Regions from separate parts of the Bradyrhizobium ontarionense genome, predicted to be linked through region 2. Evidence: riboswitches for the same ligand, from Rfam matches in the RefSeq annotation. Region 2 holds a riboswitch; the other holds the start of a gene.
What was found. A riboswitch is a leader RNA that binds a small molecule or an ion and turns the genes downstream of it on or off. The one in region 2 is predicted to bind glycine.

Region 1 (6,127 bases), 1.9 Mb from region 2:
ACGTCGAGTCCAGTGAGATCGCAGATCATGGTCTGGAAGTTGAACAGTGCTTCCAGGCGGCCCTGGCTGATCTCGGGCTGATAGGGCGTGTAGGCCGTGTACCAGGCCGGGTTTTCCAGGACGTTGCGCTGGATCACCGCGGGCATGATCGTGCCGGAATAGCCTTGACCGATCAGCGAGGTGAAGACTTGGTTCTGCGCGGCCAGCGCCCGCATGTGCGACAACGCTTCGGTCTCGCTCAAGGCCTGCTCGAGCACGAGCGGCGCCGCCTGCCGGATCGTGCCGGGCAGGGTCTGCGCCATCAGCTCCGAGACGCTCTTGGCGCCCACGGTCTCCAGCATCGCCGCGACGTCTGATGGCGAAGGGCCGATATGGCGGCGGGCGAAGCTGGTGGCGGCATCGTCGAGCGGCTTGAGCGGCGTGGTCATGAGGGCCTCGCTGGAAAATCCAAAGTTGGTGTCATCGTCCGCGAAAGCGGACGATCCAGTACGCCGAGGCGCCTCTGTTCGACCGCTGCCGCCGGTGATTACTGGATGCCCCGCCTGCGCGGGGCACGACGATGGTTGTCGTCGTCCGCACGGTCATCACGCCGTGTGCGCCTTGTAGGCGGCCTCATCCATCAGCCCGCCGAGCTCGCCCTTGTCTGCGACCTTGAGCTTGAAGAACCAGGCCTTGCCGCTGGCGTCGGTGTTGACGAGCGCAGGCTCGTCGACGATCGCCTGGTTCACCTCGACGACCTCGCCGGTGATCGGCGCGTAGACGTCGGAGGCCGCCTTGACCGATTCGACCACCGCGGCGGCCTCTGCCTTCTTCAGGGAGCGGCCGACCTGCGGCAGCTCCACGAACACGACGTCACCGAGCTGGGCCTGCGCATAGTCGGTGATGCCGATGGTGGCTGTGTCGCCGTCGATGCTGAGCCATTCGTGATCGGAGGTATAGAGCGTGGTCATGGACGTCCTTCAGCGCTTATAGGTGTTGGGAACGAAGGGCATGGCGGCGACGCGCAGCGGCAGCCGCTGGCCGCGCACGTCTGCGAATAGTCTGGTGTCGAGCGCGGCGAGGGCGGTCGGCACATAGCCCATCGCGACCGGCGCATTCAGCGTCGGACCGAAGCCGCCGGAAGTGACTTTGCCGATCGGATCAGTCGCGTCGGCTGTCGCAAACAGAACAGCGCCTTCGCGCACCGGTGCGCGCCCCTCTGGCTTGAGGCCGACGCGGCGGCGTGCTGCGCCGCTGTCGAACTGCGCGAGGATCCTGTCGGCGCCCGGGAAGCCGGCGGCGCGCGCGCCGCCGCTGCGGCGGAGCTTCTGCACCGACCATTCCAGCGCGGCCTCGACCGGCGTCGTCGTGGTGTCGATGTCGTGGCCGTACAGGCAGAGCCCGGCCTCCAGCCGCAGGCTGTCGCGGGCACCGAGCCCGATCGGCAGCACATCCTTGTCGGATAGCAGTGCTTCCGCGAGCTGCTCGGCCTTGTCGGCAGGAACGGAGATCTCGTAGCCGTCCTCGCCGGTATAGCCGGAGCGCGAGACGTAGCAGGCGAGCCCGTCGATCATCCGCGGTCCCGCATCCATGAACCGCATGCTGTCCGCGTCTGCACAGAATTTAGCCAGCACGGCCGCGGCGCGCGGACCTTGCAGCGCCAGCAGCGCGCGGTCGGCCAGCGGCTGCACCTCGCAGACGTCCGACAACCCGTTGCGCAAGAGCTCGATGTCGGCGTCCTTGCAGGCGGCGTTGACGACCAGCACCAGGTGCTCGCCGAAATTCGCCACCATCAGGTCGTCGAGAATACCGCCATCGGCATTGGTGAACTGGGCATAGCGCTGGCGGCCTGGCGCGATGCCGATGATGTCCTGCGGCACCAGCCGCTCCAGCGCCGCCGCGGCGTCTGTGACCTTGCCGGATTTCGGCACCAGCGCGACCTGGCCCATATGGGAGACGTCGAAAAGTCCAGCTGCGGCGCGGGTATGGAGGTGCTCCTTGAGCACGCCGGGCGCGTATTGCACCGGCATCTCATAGCCGGCGAAGGGGACGATCTTGCCGCCGAGGCTGACATGCAGCGCATGCAGCGGCGTTCGCTTGAGTGAAAGAGAGGAAGCAGCAGCCGGTTCAGCCATCGATCAGGGGTCCTCGCGCGGTTCCTCGGGACCAGTCCCGAAAAACGCCACCGAAGCCCCATCTGTCGCTGTGCCTGAGAGTATTATCCCGTCGGCGGACGCGGTCCGGTTCAAGCCCGGCCAGCGCCTCTTTCCAGATGCAGTTGCAGTCGCGAGGGTCCTTTTGCCTGAGAGTTTCCGGGGCGGTTGCTCCTTCGGCGCCGATCCCCCGAAGTTCTACCAGAACCTCAAAAGACCGGTCTCTCCCGACGCGACTGTCGTCAACGGTTGCGACAAAACACCAGCTCATGGGTGCTGTCAACGCGTCACTGTGGCTTTCAACCAGCTTTAGGAGCCGTGCAGCAACCCCATGATGTTTCTGCACAGTTTCTGGACAGGCGAAGTCCCCTTGTCTAAAAGCATCACCGCCGAATTCCCGGACTTCTTCGATTGGATTGCTATGAGCGGCGTCAACGAGATCAGGTCGACCTTCCTCAATTTCTTCGCCGCGAACGGCCACGAGATCGTGCCGTCCTCGCCGCTCGTGCCGCGCAACGACCCCACGCTGATGTTCACCAATGCGGGCATGGTGCAGTTCAAGAACGTCTTCACCGGCGTCGAGAAGCGGCCTTACAACCGCGCCACCACCTCGCAGAAATGCGTGCGCGCCGGCGGCAAGCACAACGACCTCGACAATGTCGGCTACACCGCCCGCCACCACACCTTCTTCGAGATGCTCGGCAATTTCTCGTTCGGCGACTACTTCAAGGACCACGCCATCGAGCTCGCCTGGAACCTGGTGACCAAGGAGTTCGGTCTCCCGAAGGACAAGCTGACCGCGACCGTCTATGTCGACGACGACGAGGCGTTCGGGCTCTGGAAGAAGATCGCCGGGCTGCCGGAATCGCGCATCATCCGCATCAGTGGCTCGGACAATTTCTGGCAGATGGGCGACACCGGCCCGTGCGGACCGTGCTCGGAGATCTTCTACGACCATGGCGACAAGATCTGGGGCGGGCCGCCGGGCTCGCCGGAGCAGGACGGCGACCGCTTCATCGAGATCTGGAACCTCGTGTTCATGCAGTATGAGCAGCATGAGGGGGGAGCGCGCGTCAGCCTGCCGAAGCCGTCGATCGACACCGGCGCCGGGCTGGAACGCGTCGCCGCGGTGCTGCAGGGCAAGCACGACAATTACGACATCGACCTGTTCGTCGCACTGATCCGCACCATCGCCGACCTCACCAATGCCGACCCCTCGGGTCCGCAGAAGGCGTCGCTCCGCGTCATCGCAGATCACCTGCGTGCCTCGTCGTTCCTGATTTCGGACGGCGTGCTGCCGTCCAACGAGGGCCGCGGCTACGTCCTGCGCCGGATCATGCGCCGCGCCATGCGCCACGCGCAGCTGCTCGGCGCCCGCGAGCCGCTGATGCACAGGCTGGTCGGCACGCTCTCCCGCGAGATGGGCCAAGCCTATCCGGAGCTGATCCGCGCCGAGGCGCTGATCAAGGAGACGCTGCGGCTGGAAGAGACCCGCTTCCGCAAGACCCTCGAGCGCGGCCTCACCATCCTCGACGAGAAGTCGGCCTCGCTCAAGAAGGGCGACATGTTCGACGGCGACGTCGCCTTCACGCTGTACGACACCTACGGCTTCCCGCTCGACCTGACCCAGGACGCGCTGAAGTCGCGCGGCATCAGCGTCGACCAGGCCTCCTTCACCGACGCCATGGACCGCCAGCGCGCCAAGGCGCGCGCGGCCTGGGCCGGCTCCGGCGAGGCCGCGACCGAGACCATCTGGTTCCCGCTGCGCGAGAAGCTCGGCGCCACCGAATTCCTCGGCTACGAGACCGAGACCGCGGAAGGCGCCGTGACCGCGTTGGTCAAGGACGGCGCCGAGGTCGAGAGCCTCAAGTCCGGCGAGAGCGGCGTCATCGTGCTCAACCAGACGCCGTTCTACGGCGAGTCCGGCGGCCAGGTCGGCGACACCGGCCTGATGACCGGCGACGGCGTCCGCGTCCGCGTCACCGAGACCCAGAAGAAGGCCGGCGACCTGTTCGTGCACATCGGCACGGTGGAGCAGGGCACGCTCAAGATCGGCACCGCGCTGCAGCTCGACGTCGATCATGGCCGCCGCTCCGCGATCCGCGCCAACCATTCGGCGACCCACATCCTGCACGAGGCGCTGCGCCAGGTGCTCGGCGACCACATCGCCCAGCGCGGCTCGATGGTCTCGCCCGACCGCCTGCGCTTCGACTTCGTCCATCCGAAGCCGATCTCTCCGGAGGAACTCGCCCGCGTCGAGGACATCGCCAACGACGTCGTGCTGGAGAACGCCGAGGTCACCACCCGCCTGATGGGGCTGGACGATGCCCGCGAGGCTGGCGCCCGCGCGCTGTTCGGCGAGAAATATGGCGATGAGGTCCGCGTCGTCTCGATGGGCCATGCCGCGCGCGACCACGGTGCCAACGCGATGGGCTGGTCGGTCGAGCTGTGCGGCGGCACCCATGTCAGGCGCACCGGCGACATCGGCCTGATCGCGGTGACCTCCGAGAGCGCGGTTGCGTCCGGCGTCCGCCGCATCGAGGCGTTGACGGCGCGCGGCGCGCGCGCGCATGCCAACCATAACCTCTCCCTCGCCAAGGCGGCCGCGGCCGAGCTGCGCACCACCGTCGAGGAGGTGCCGGCGCGCATCACCGCGCTGATGGAGGAGCGCAAGAAGCTTGAGCGCGAGCTGTCGGACGCGCGCAAGAAGCTTGCCATGGGCGGTGGCGGCGAGGTTGGCAACGGCGCTTCCGCCGGCATCCGTGATATCTCAGGCGTCAAGCTGATGGCGCGGGCGGTATCCGGCGTCGAGATGAAGGATCTCAAGTCGCTCGTCGACGAAGCCAAGAAGCAGCTTGGCTCCGGCGTCGTCGCCATCGTCGGCCGTGCCGAGGACGGCAAGGCCGGCGTGGTCGTGGGCGTGACCGCCGATCTCACCGCGCGCTTCAACGCGGTCGAGCTGGTGCGCGCGGCGTCCGAGGCGCTGGGCGGCAAGGGTGGCGGCGGCCGTCCCGACATGGCCCAGGCCGGCGGCCCTGACGGCGCCAAGGCGGACGCGGCGCTGGCAGCGATCGAGCAGGCCATCGGCGGCAAAGCCGCCGGCGCCTGACCGTGCCGCCGCTCGGGCCGGGCGACAGCGTTCGCGATCCCGATCTGCGGGACCGTCTCTATGAGCTGCTCGAGCACGATCATCTGCCGAGCACGCAGGGCTCGCGCATCGTCCAGCTGATCGTGTTCGTCATCACGCTCGACGTGTTCGCGGTGGTGCTGGGGTCGGACCCGGACATCGCCGCCGCCTTCGGCCTGCCGCTGCGGGCGATCAAGGTCGGTGCGCTGATCGTCTTCGCCGTCGAATATGTCGCGCGGCTCTGGAGCGTCGCGGGCCACATGCCGCGGCGCCAGTCGCCACGCCAGGACCGCCTTGCTTACGCGTTCTCTGCGCTCGGGCTGGTCGACCTCCTGTCCTTCGTGCCGGCAGCCGTCGCGCTGCTGCTCGGCGATCGCACCCTGGAAGCGCTGTGCATCGTGCTGCCCTTCCTCAAGCTGGTGCGCTATTCGCCGGCGCTGCGCTCGCTGCTGTCTGCGGTGCAGGCCGAGCGGCGCACCTTGATCGGCTGCCTCGTGATCCTGGCCGGCGCGGTGCTGCTGTTCGCCTCGCTGCTCTATGCGATCGAACGCGACGTGCAGCCCGACAAGTTCGGCACCATTCCGCACGCGATGTGGTGGGCGATCGTGACGCTCGGCACCGTCGGCTACGGCGACGTCGTGCCGGTGACGCCGCTCGGCCGCGTCGTGACCGTGTTCGCGATCATCTGGGGTTTCGCCATGATCGCGTTGCCGGTCGCCATCATCTCCACCGCCTTTGCCGAGGAGATCAAGCGGCGCGACTTCGTGGTGACCTGGGGCATGCTGGCCAAGGTGCCGCTGTTCTCGCATCTCAACGCCGCGGAGATCGCCGACATCATGCGGCTGTTGCGCGCGCGCACGATCGAATC
Region 2 (6,127 bases):
TATCCGAGTCAATGCGCGGCTCGGCGTCGTGCTGGCCTGCGGCGGGTTCCCGCATGACGTTGCACGACGCAAGGCGATGTTTCCGCATGCGCCGACCGGCCAGGAGCATGTGTCGCCCGGCCCCGTCGGCAACACCGGCGACGGCCTTCGGCTGGCGGAAGCCGTCGGCGGCCGTGTCGAGGACGGCCTGCCGCATGCCGCGGCCTGGGTGCCGGTCTCCGTCACCACGCGCAAGGATGGCAGCAAGGGCGTGATGCCGCACTTCATCGACCGCGCCAAGCCCGGCGTGATCGCGGTGACCGCCGACGGCGTGCGCTTCGCCAACGAAGGCAATTCCTACCACGACTTCGTGCAGGCGATGATCAAGGCGGCGAAGCCCGGCCGCGAGATCGCGGCGTGGCTGATCACCGACCACCGATCCTTGCGCCGCTACGGCCTCGGCTGCGTGCCGCCGTTCCCGATGCCGCTCGGCCACCATCTCAGCACCGGCTATCTCAAGCGCGGCGCGACACTCGCCGAGCTTGCGAGCGCCACCGGCATCGATGCGAAGGCGTTGGACGCGACGGTCGCAGCGTTCAACGCTGACGCTGCGCTCGGGCAGGATCCGACCTTCGGCAAGGGCTCGCGCGCCTATAACCGTTATCAGGGCGATGCGCTGCACGGGCCGAACCCGTGCGTCGCGCCGATCCAGGACGGGCCGTTCTATGCCATCAAGATGGTGATCGGCGATCTCGGCACCTATGCCGGCATCCGCACCGACGAGCACGCCCGCGCGCTCGATGCGCAGGGGCAGCCGATCGAGGGGCTCTATGCCGCCGGCAACGACATGGCGAGCATCATGGGCGGCAACTATCCCGGCGCCGGCATCACGCTGGGGCCGGCGCTGACCTTCGGCTACATTGCCGGCCGGCATCTCGCCGATCGCGCCAGGCAAAGGAGCGCCGCATGAGCGACGACGGTCAGATGCTCGCCGGCCGGCTCGCGCTGGTCACGGGAGCGGCGCATGGCAATGGCCGCGCCATCGCGCTGGGGCTCGCGGACCGCGGCTCTGATGTCATCATCACCGACATCGACACGGATGATGCCGAGCGCTGCGCAGCCGAGATCCGCGGCCACGGCCGCAAGGCCTGGGCGCATCGACTCGACGTCACCGACGCCGCCGGCTGCATCGCGTTGGCGACCCAGCTGCGCGCCGAGGTCGGTGACATCTCTATCCTCGTCAACAATGCCGGCATCATCATCCGCGAGGGCATCGACTCGCCGCGCGCACCACAGAACTGGCAGCGCGTGCTCGACGTCAATCTCAACGGCGTCTTCAACGTCACCTACGCGTTTCTCGCCGCGTTGCGCGAGACCCGCGGCACGATCGTCAACATCGCCTCCGTCGCCTCCTTCATCGGCATCAGCAAGACGCTCGGCTATTCGCCGTCCAAGGGCGGCGTGAAGTCGCTGACCCAGGCGCTGGCGCGCGAGCTCGCCGCCGACGGCATCCGCGTCAACGCCATCGCGCCCGGCGTGATCGCGACCGCGATGACGGAATCGACGCGCAACGATCCGGAACGTCTCGCGGGCTTCATGACCCGCACGCCGCTCGGCCGGGTCGGACAGCCGGAGGAGTTGGTCGGCCCGGTGGCGTTTCTGGTCTCCGACATGGCGTCCTACGTCAACGGCGTCACGCTGCCGGTCGACGGCGGCTTCCTCGCGGTGTAGGCACGGCGCCGGACCAGGGACGACGCAAAGCATGGGCAGAGAGAGCCGCGGCATCCAGTCGATCGAGGTGGGCGGCACCTTGCTGCAGGCGCTGGCGCGCAGCGGCGAGCCGATGATGCTGCGCGACCTCGCCCGCGAGGCCGGGCTGTCGCCGGCCAAGGCGCATCCCTATCTCGTCAGCTTCTCGCGCATCGGCCTGATCGAGCAGGACCAAACCACCGGCCGCTACGAGATCGGCCCGCTCGCGCTCGAGCTCGGCCTGATCAGCCTGCGCCGGCTCTCAGCGGTGCGGATCGCGACGCCCAAGATCGCGGCGCTCGCAAGCGCCATCGATCATGCGGTGTCGCTCGCGGTGTGGGGGACCAACGGCCCAACTGTCGTGCGGCTGGAGGAGCCGAGCCATCCGGTCCACATCGTGATGCGCGTCGGCTCGATCATGGCGCTGCTGGAGACCGCGACGGGCCGCGCCTTCGCAGCCTTCTTGCCGCCCAAGACGGTGAGGGCCGCGCTCGACGCCGGCCTCGATCGTCTCGGCGTGGGCTACAATCCGAAACGCGCGCCGAAAAGCCGTGAGGTCGCGGAGATGCTGGCCGAGGTGCGCGCCCAGGGGCTGGCGCGCGCCGTCGGCGATCCCCTGCCCGGCGTCAATGCGTTCGCAGCACCGGTGTTCGATCACGCCGGCCATGTCGCGCTGGTGATCACCGCGATGGGGCCGGCCGGCACCTTCGACGCCGGCTGGCAATCACCGCTCGCGACGCGCTTACGCGCCTGCGCGGCCGAGATCTCCAAGCAGCTCGGTCACGGCACTGTACAGCCGTGAGGCTCAGGCCGCCGCCGAGCGCTTCTCCGGCCACGGCTCCGCCCAGGCCGGCAGCCGCATCAGCCCGTCGAGCCAGCGCACGATGTTGGGAAACGACTCCAGCGGCATCTCGGCCTCGCGCCAGTCGGTCGCCATCGAGGCCGCCGCGAAATCCGCGATGGTGAGGCGGTCGCAGGCGATATGGTCGTGCGACCGCAAGTGACCATCGAGCACGGCCGCGAACGTCTTCAGGCTCGGCGCCTTCGCGACCAGCGCTGCGCGATCCGGCGTACCCAGCCCGAAAGTCTTGCGCACGATGTGCTCGAAATAGAACGGCCCCACCGCCGGTGCCCAGTGACAATCGTTCCACGCCAGCCAGCGCAGCACCTCGACCTGCTCCTGCGGCTGGCGCGCCGGCCACATGTCGCAGCTCTCACTGACGCAGAGATGGGCCATGATGGCGTTGGACTCCCACAGCACGGTGTCGCCATCGACCAGCACAGGTGCCTTCATGTTGGGATTGAGCGCGGCGAACTCCGGCGTCTTCAGCCCGCGGCTGATGTCGATGAACTCGGCCGGCACGCCGAGATGCTTGACCAGCGCCAGCACGCGCCGCGGGGCCTGGGCCTTGATCCAGTAGATCTTCATGACGGGTCTCCTTGCCTGTTACCTTGAAGACGAACGCATCAGCACCAGATCGACAGCAGGCCGCAAAAAAAGCAGCGGTCGTTTCCTGCCCGCATGGCACGGATATTGCTGCAGTGCGGGAGCGGAAGAGACCGGGTGGCGAAAGCCATCCGGCGCCGAAGGAGCAACCGCCCCGGAAACTCTCAGGCAAAGGGACCGCAACCTGTTTCGACACTCTGGAAAGCGGAGCGCTCTCGCTCCCGCCGACGGTGTAAGTCTGGAGCCGATTCACGGCGCCAGGTGAAGCTCTCAGGCCAATGACAGAGGGGGCATGCAATCCCGCGCAGCAAGCACGCGGGCCTGGAGCATACGCATGTCTACCCCTGAAAACACCCATGTCGCCGTCATCGGCGCCGGCATCACCGGCATCACCACTGCCTACAATCTCGCCAAACGCGGCTGCCGCGTCACCATCTTCGACCGCCACCCTTACGCGGCCATGGAGACCTCGTTCGCCAATGGCGGGCAATTATCGGTCTCCAATGCCGAGGTCTGGAACAGCTGGGCCACGGTCTGGAAGGGCATCAAATGGATGACGACGCCGGGCGCTCCGCTGCTCGTCAATCCGACCCCGACCTGGCACAAGATCAGCTGGATGATGGAGTTCATCGCCAACATCCCGCGCTACGAGGAGAACACCGTCACCACCGTGCGCATGGCGCTCGAGGCGCGCGCGCATCTCCGCAAGATCGCGGCCGACGAGGGCATCGACTTCGACTGCGAGGATCGCGGCATCCTGCACTTCTACGAGACCAAGAAGGAGTTCGACTCGGCCGCAGGCGTCTCGGCGCTGCTCGCCAAGGGCGGGCTGGAGCGCCGCACCGTGACGCCGTCGGAAATGAAGGCGATCGAACCGGCGCTGCGCGGCAACTACTACGGCGGCTTCTACACGCCGAGCGACTTCACCGGCGACATCCACAAATTCACCATCGGGCTCGCCAAGGCCTGCGAGCGGCTCGGCGTCGCGATGCGACTGTCGGACGAGGTGCTGTCGGTCTCGGCCAGCGATCGCGGCGTCACCGTGATCAGCCAGTCGACCGAGCCGCAGCTGGAGAAGACCGCGCCGCCGACCGAAGTTCATCAGTTCGACCGCATCGTGGTCTGCGCCGGCGTGCTGTCGCGCCAGTTCGCCCGTGCGCTCGGAGACCGCGTCAACATCTACCCCGTGAAGGGCTATTCGATCACGCTGCAGCTCTCGGAAAAATCCGACCAGGAGGCCGCGCCCTGGGTCAGCCTGCTCGACGACGCCGCCAAGATCGTCTCCAGCCGGCTCGGGCCGACGCGGCTGCGCGTCGCCGGCACCGCGGAATACAACGGCTACAATCGCGACATCAGGGCTGAGCGCATCTCGCCCCTGATCAACTGGTGCCGGGCGCATTTTCCGGGGCTGTCGACGCGGCAGTCGGTGCCGTGGACCGGCCTGCGGCCGATGATGCCGGACATGCTGCCGCGGGTCGGCCGCGGCAAAAATCCGCGGGTGTTCTACAACACCGGCCACGGCCATCTCGGCTGGACATTGGCGACCGCGACGGCCGATGCAGTATCGGCGCTGGTGGTGGCCCGGCCGAACGCGGCGTGATGCGGGCGGCAATGTCGGAGACTCGCTGTCTCACCGCCGTCATTCCGGGGCGCCCGCAGGGCGAGCCCGGAATCCATAACCACGACTGTGGGTGAGAAAACGAGTGCGCGGCCACGGCGATCTCGCGCCACAATGACGGCCTGTGAGTATGGATTCCGGGCTCGCCCTGCGGGCGCCCCGGAATGACGTGCTGAGAGGTTGTGGCCTGCACATGCGATGAGTTCGTTGCACGACTTATCGCGCGAAGACGGGGCCGCCCCTCACATCGCCCGCACCGCCGCTCGCGCGGTGAGAATGCAGCCGGGCAGGAAGGTGCCTTCCAGCGACCGCTTGCCCGAGGCGCCCCCGCCGCCGAAGCCGGCGGCCTCGCCCACCGCATAGAGGCCGCTGATCGGCGCGCCCACCGCATCGAGCACGCTGCTCTGCAGATCGGTCTTGAGACCACCGAGACTCTTGCGGGTAATGAGCTGCATGTGAATGGCGATGTACGGCCCTGCCCCGCTCATCTGCAACGGTGCCGGCTTGCAGGTGCGCAGCTTGTCGGGCCCCCATTGGCGCGCATGCAGGATGCGGCGCAGCTGATCGTCATTGTGGAGCTTGTCACCGTTCCTGAAATTGGCGTCGAACGCGTCAGCGGTTGCCTGCAGCACTTCAGGCCTCACATCGTCCGTGCCCGTCAGTGCATTCATCTTGGCGGCAAGACCGGCCAGCGTGTCGTCGACCAGGAAGTGCCGGCTCTCGCGCTGCATCTGCCGCACCAGCCGATGATTGCCGAGCAGCGTCTCCTTCAGGAACATCGGCATCTGCCGGTCGCGGATGCGCGCATTGTGCTCGGCGCCGGATATGGCGAACTCCTTGGCGGCGATGCGCCAGTTGAGCAGATGCCATGTGTAGGGCTTGTCCTGCGCGGCCACGCGCTGGCACAGGACGTGGGTGTCGAAACCGGTGACCAGCGGCTCGGGGCCGATACGCTCGCCTCTGTGGTTGAGCCACAGTGCCGATTTGCACGGCACCAGCGACAGGCCGTGGCCCTCGAAATGCGGATGAGGATGCGGAATGCCGGCGGCGTAGTTCCACATCTCGCCGGCATGCGTGATCTGTGCGCCCACCGCGTCAGCGGCATGGTGGTGCAGCTCGCCGTCGGCGAACGGATGGGCGCCGTTGAGCATCGTCTGCGGTAGCGGCCGGCCCTTGACCCAGTTGGCACGCGTCTCCTCATGGCCGCCATTGATGCCGCCCATCGCCAGCACCGTCAGCGGCGCCGCGATGCGGATCTCGGCGCCGGTTTCCTCGTTGACGGCAACGACACCCGACACAGCCCCGGCGGCGCGATCGAGACTGATGACGCGGTG

Region 1: another riboswitch for glycine. It lies ahead of gcvT (glycine cleavage system aminomethyltransferase GcvT); the one in region 2 lies ahead of LQG66_RS07685 (D-amino acid dehydrogenase).

What each region holds. Positions count from the first base shown of each region.
Region 1 covers NZ_CP088156.1:8,255,572-8,261,698, forward strand. The annotation lists gene gcvP (aminomethyl-transferring glycine dehydrogenase) at 1-428, opposite strand, end outside; gene gcvH (glycine cleavage system protein GcvH) at 585-950, opposite strand; gene gcvT (glycine cleavage system aminomethyltransferase GcvT) at 960-2,114, opposite strand; glycine riboswitch at 2,260-2,372, opposite strand; gene alaS (alanine--tRNA ligase) at 2,554-5,241, shown strand; gene LQG66_RS36335 (cyclic nucleotide-gated ion channel) at 5,244-6,127, shown strand, end outside.
Region 2 covers NZ_CP088156.1:1,706,612-1,712,738, forward strand. The annotation lists gene LQG66_RS07665 (FAD-dependent oxidoreductase) at 1-949, shown strand, start outside; gene LQG66_RS07670 (SDR family NAD(P)-dependent oxidoreductase) at 946-1,710, shown strand; gene LQG66_RS07675 (IclR family transcriptional regulator) at 1,742-2,530, shown strand; gene LQG66_RS07680 (glutathione S-transferase family protein) at 2,534-3,157, opposite strand; glycine riboswitch at 3,270-3,365, shown strand; gene LQG66_RS07685 (D-amino acid dehydrogenase) at 3,510-4,775, shown strand; gene LQG66_RS07690 (FAD-binding protein) at 5,036-6,127, opposite strand, start outside.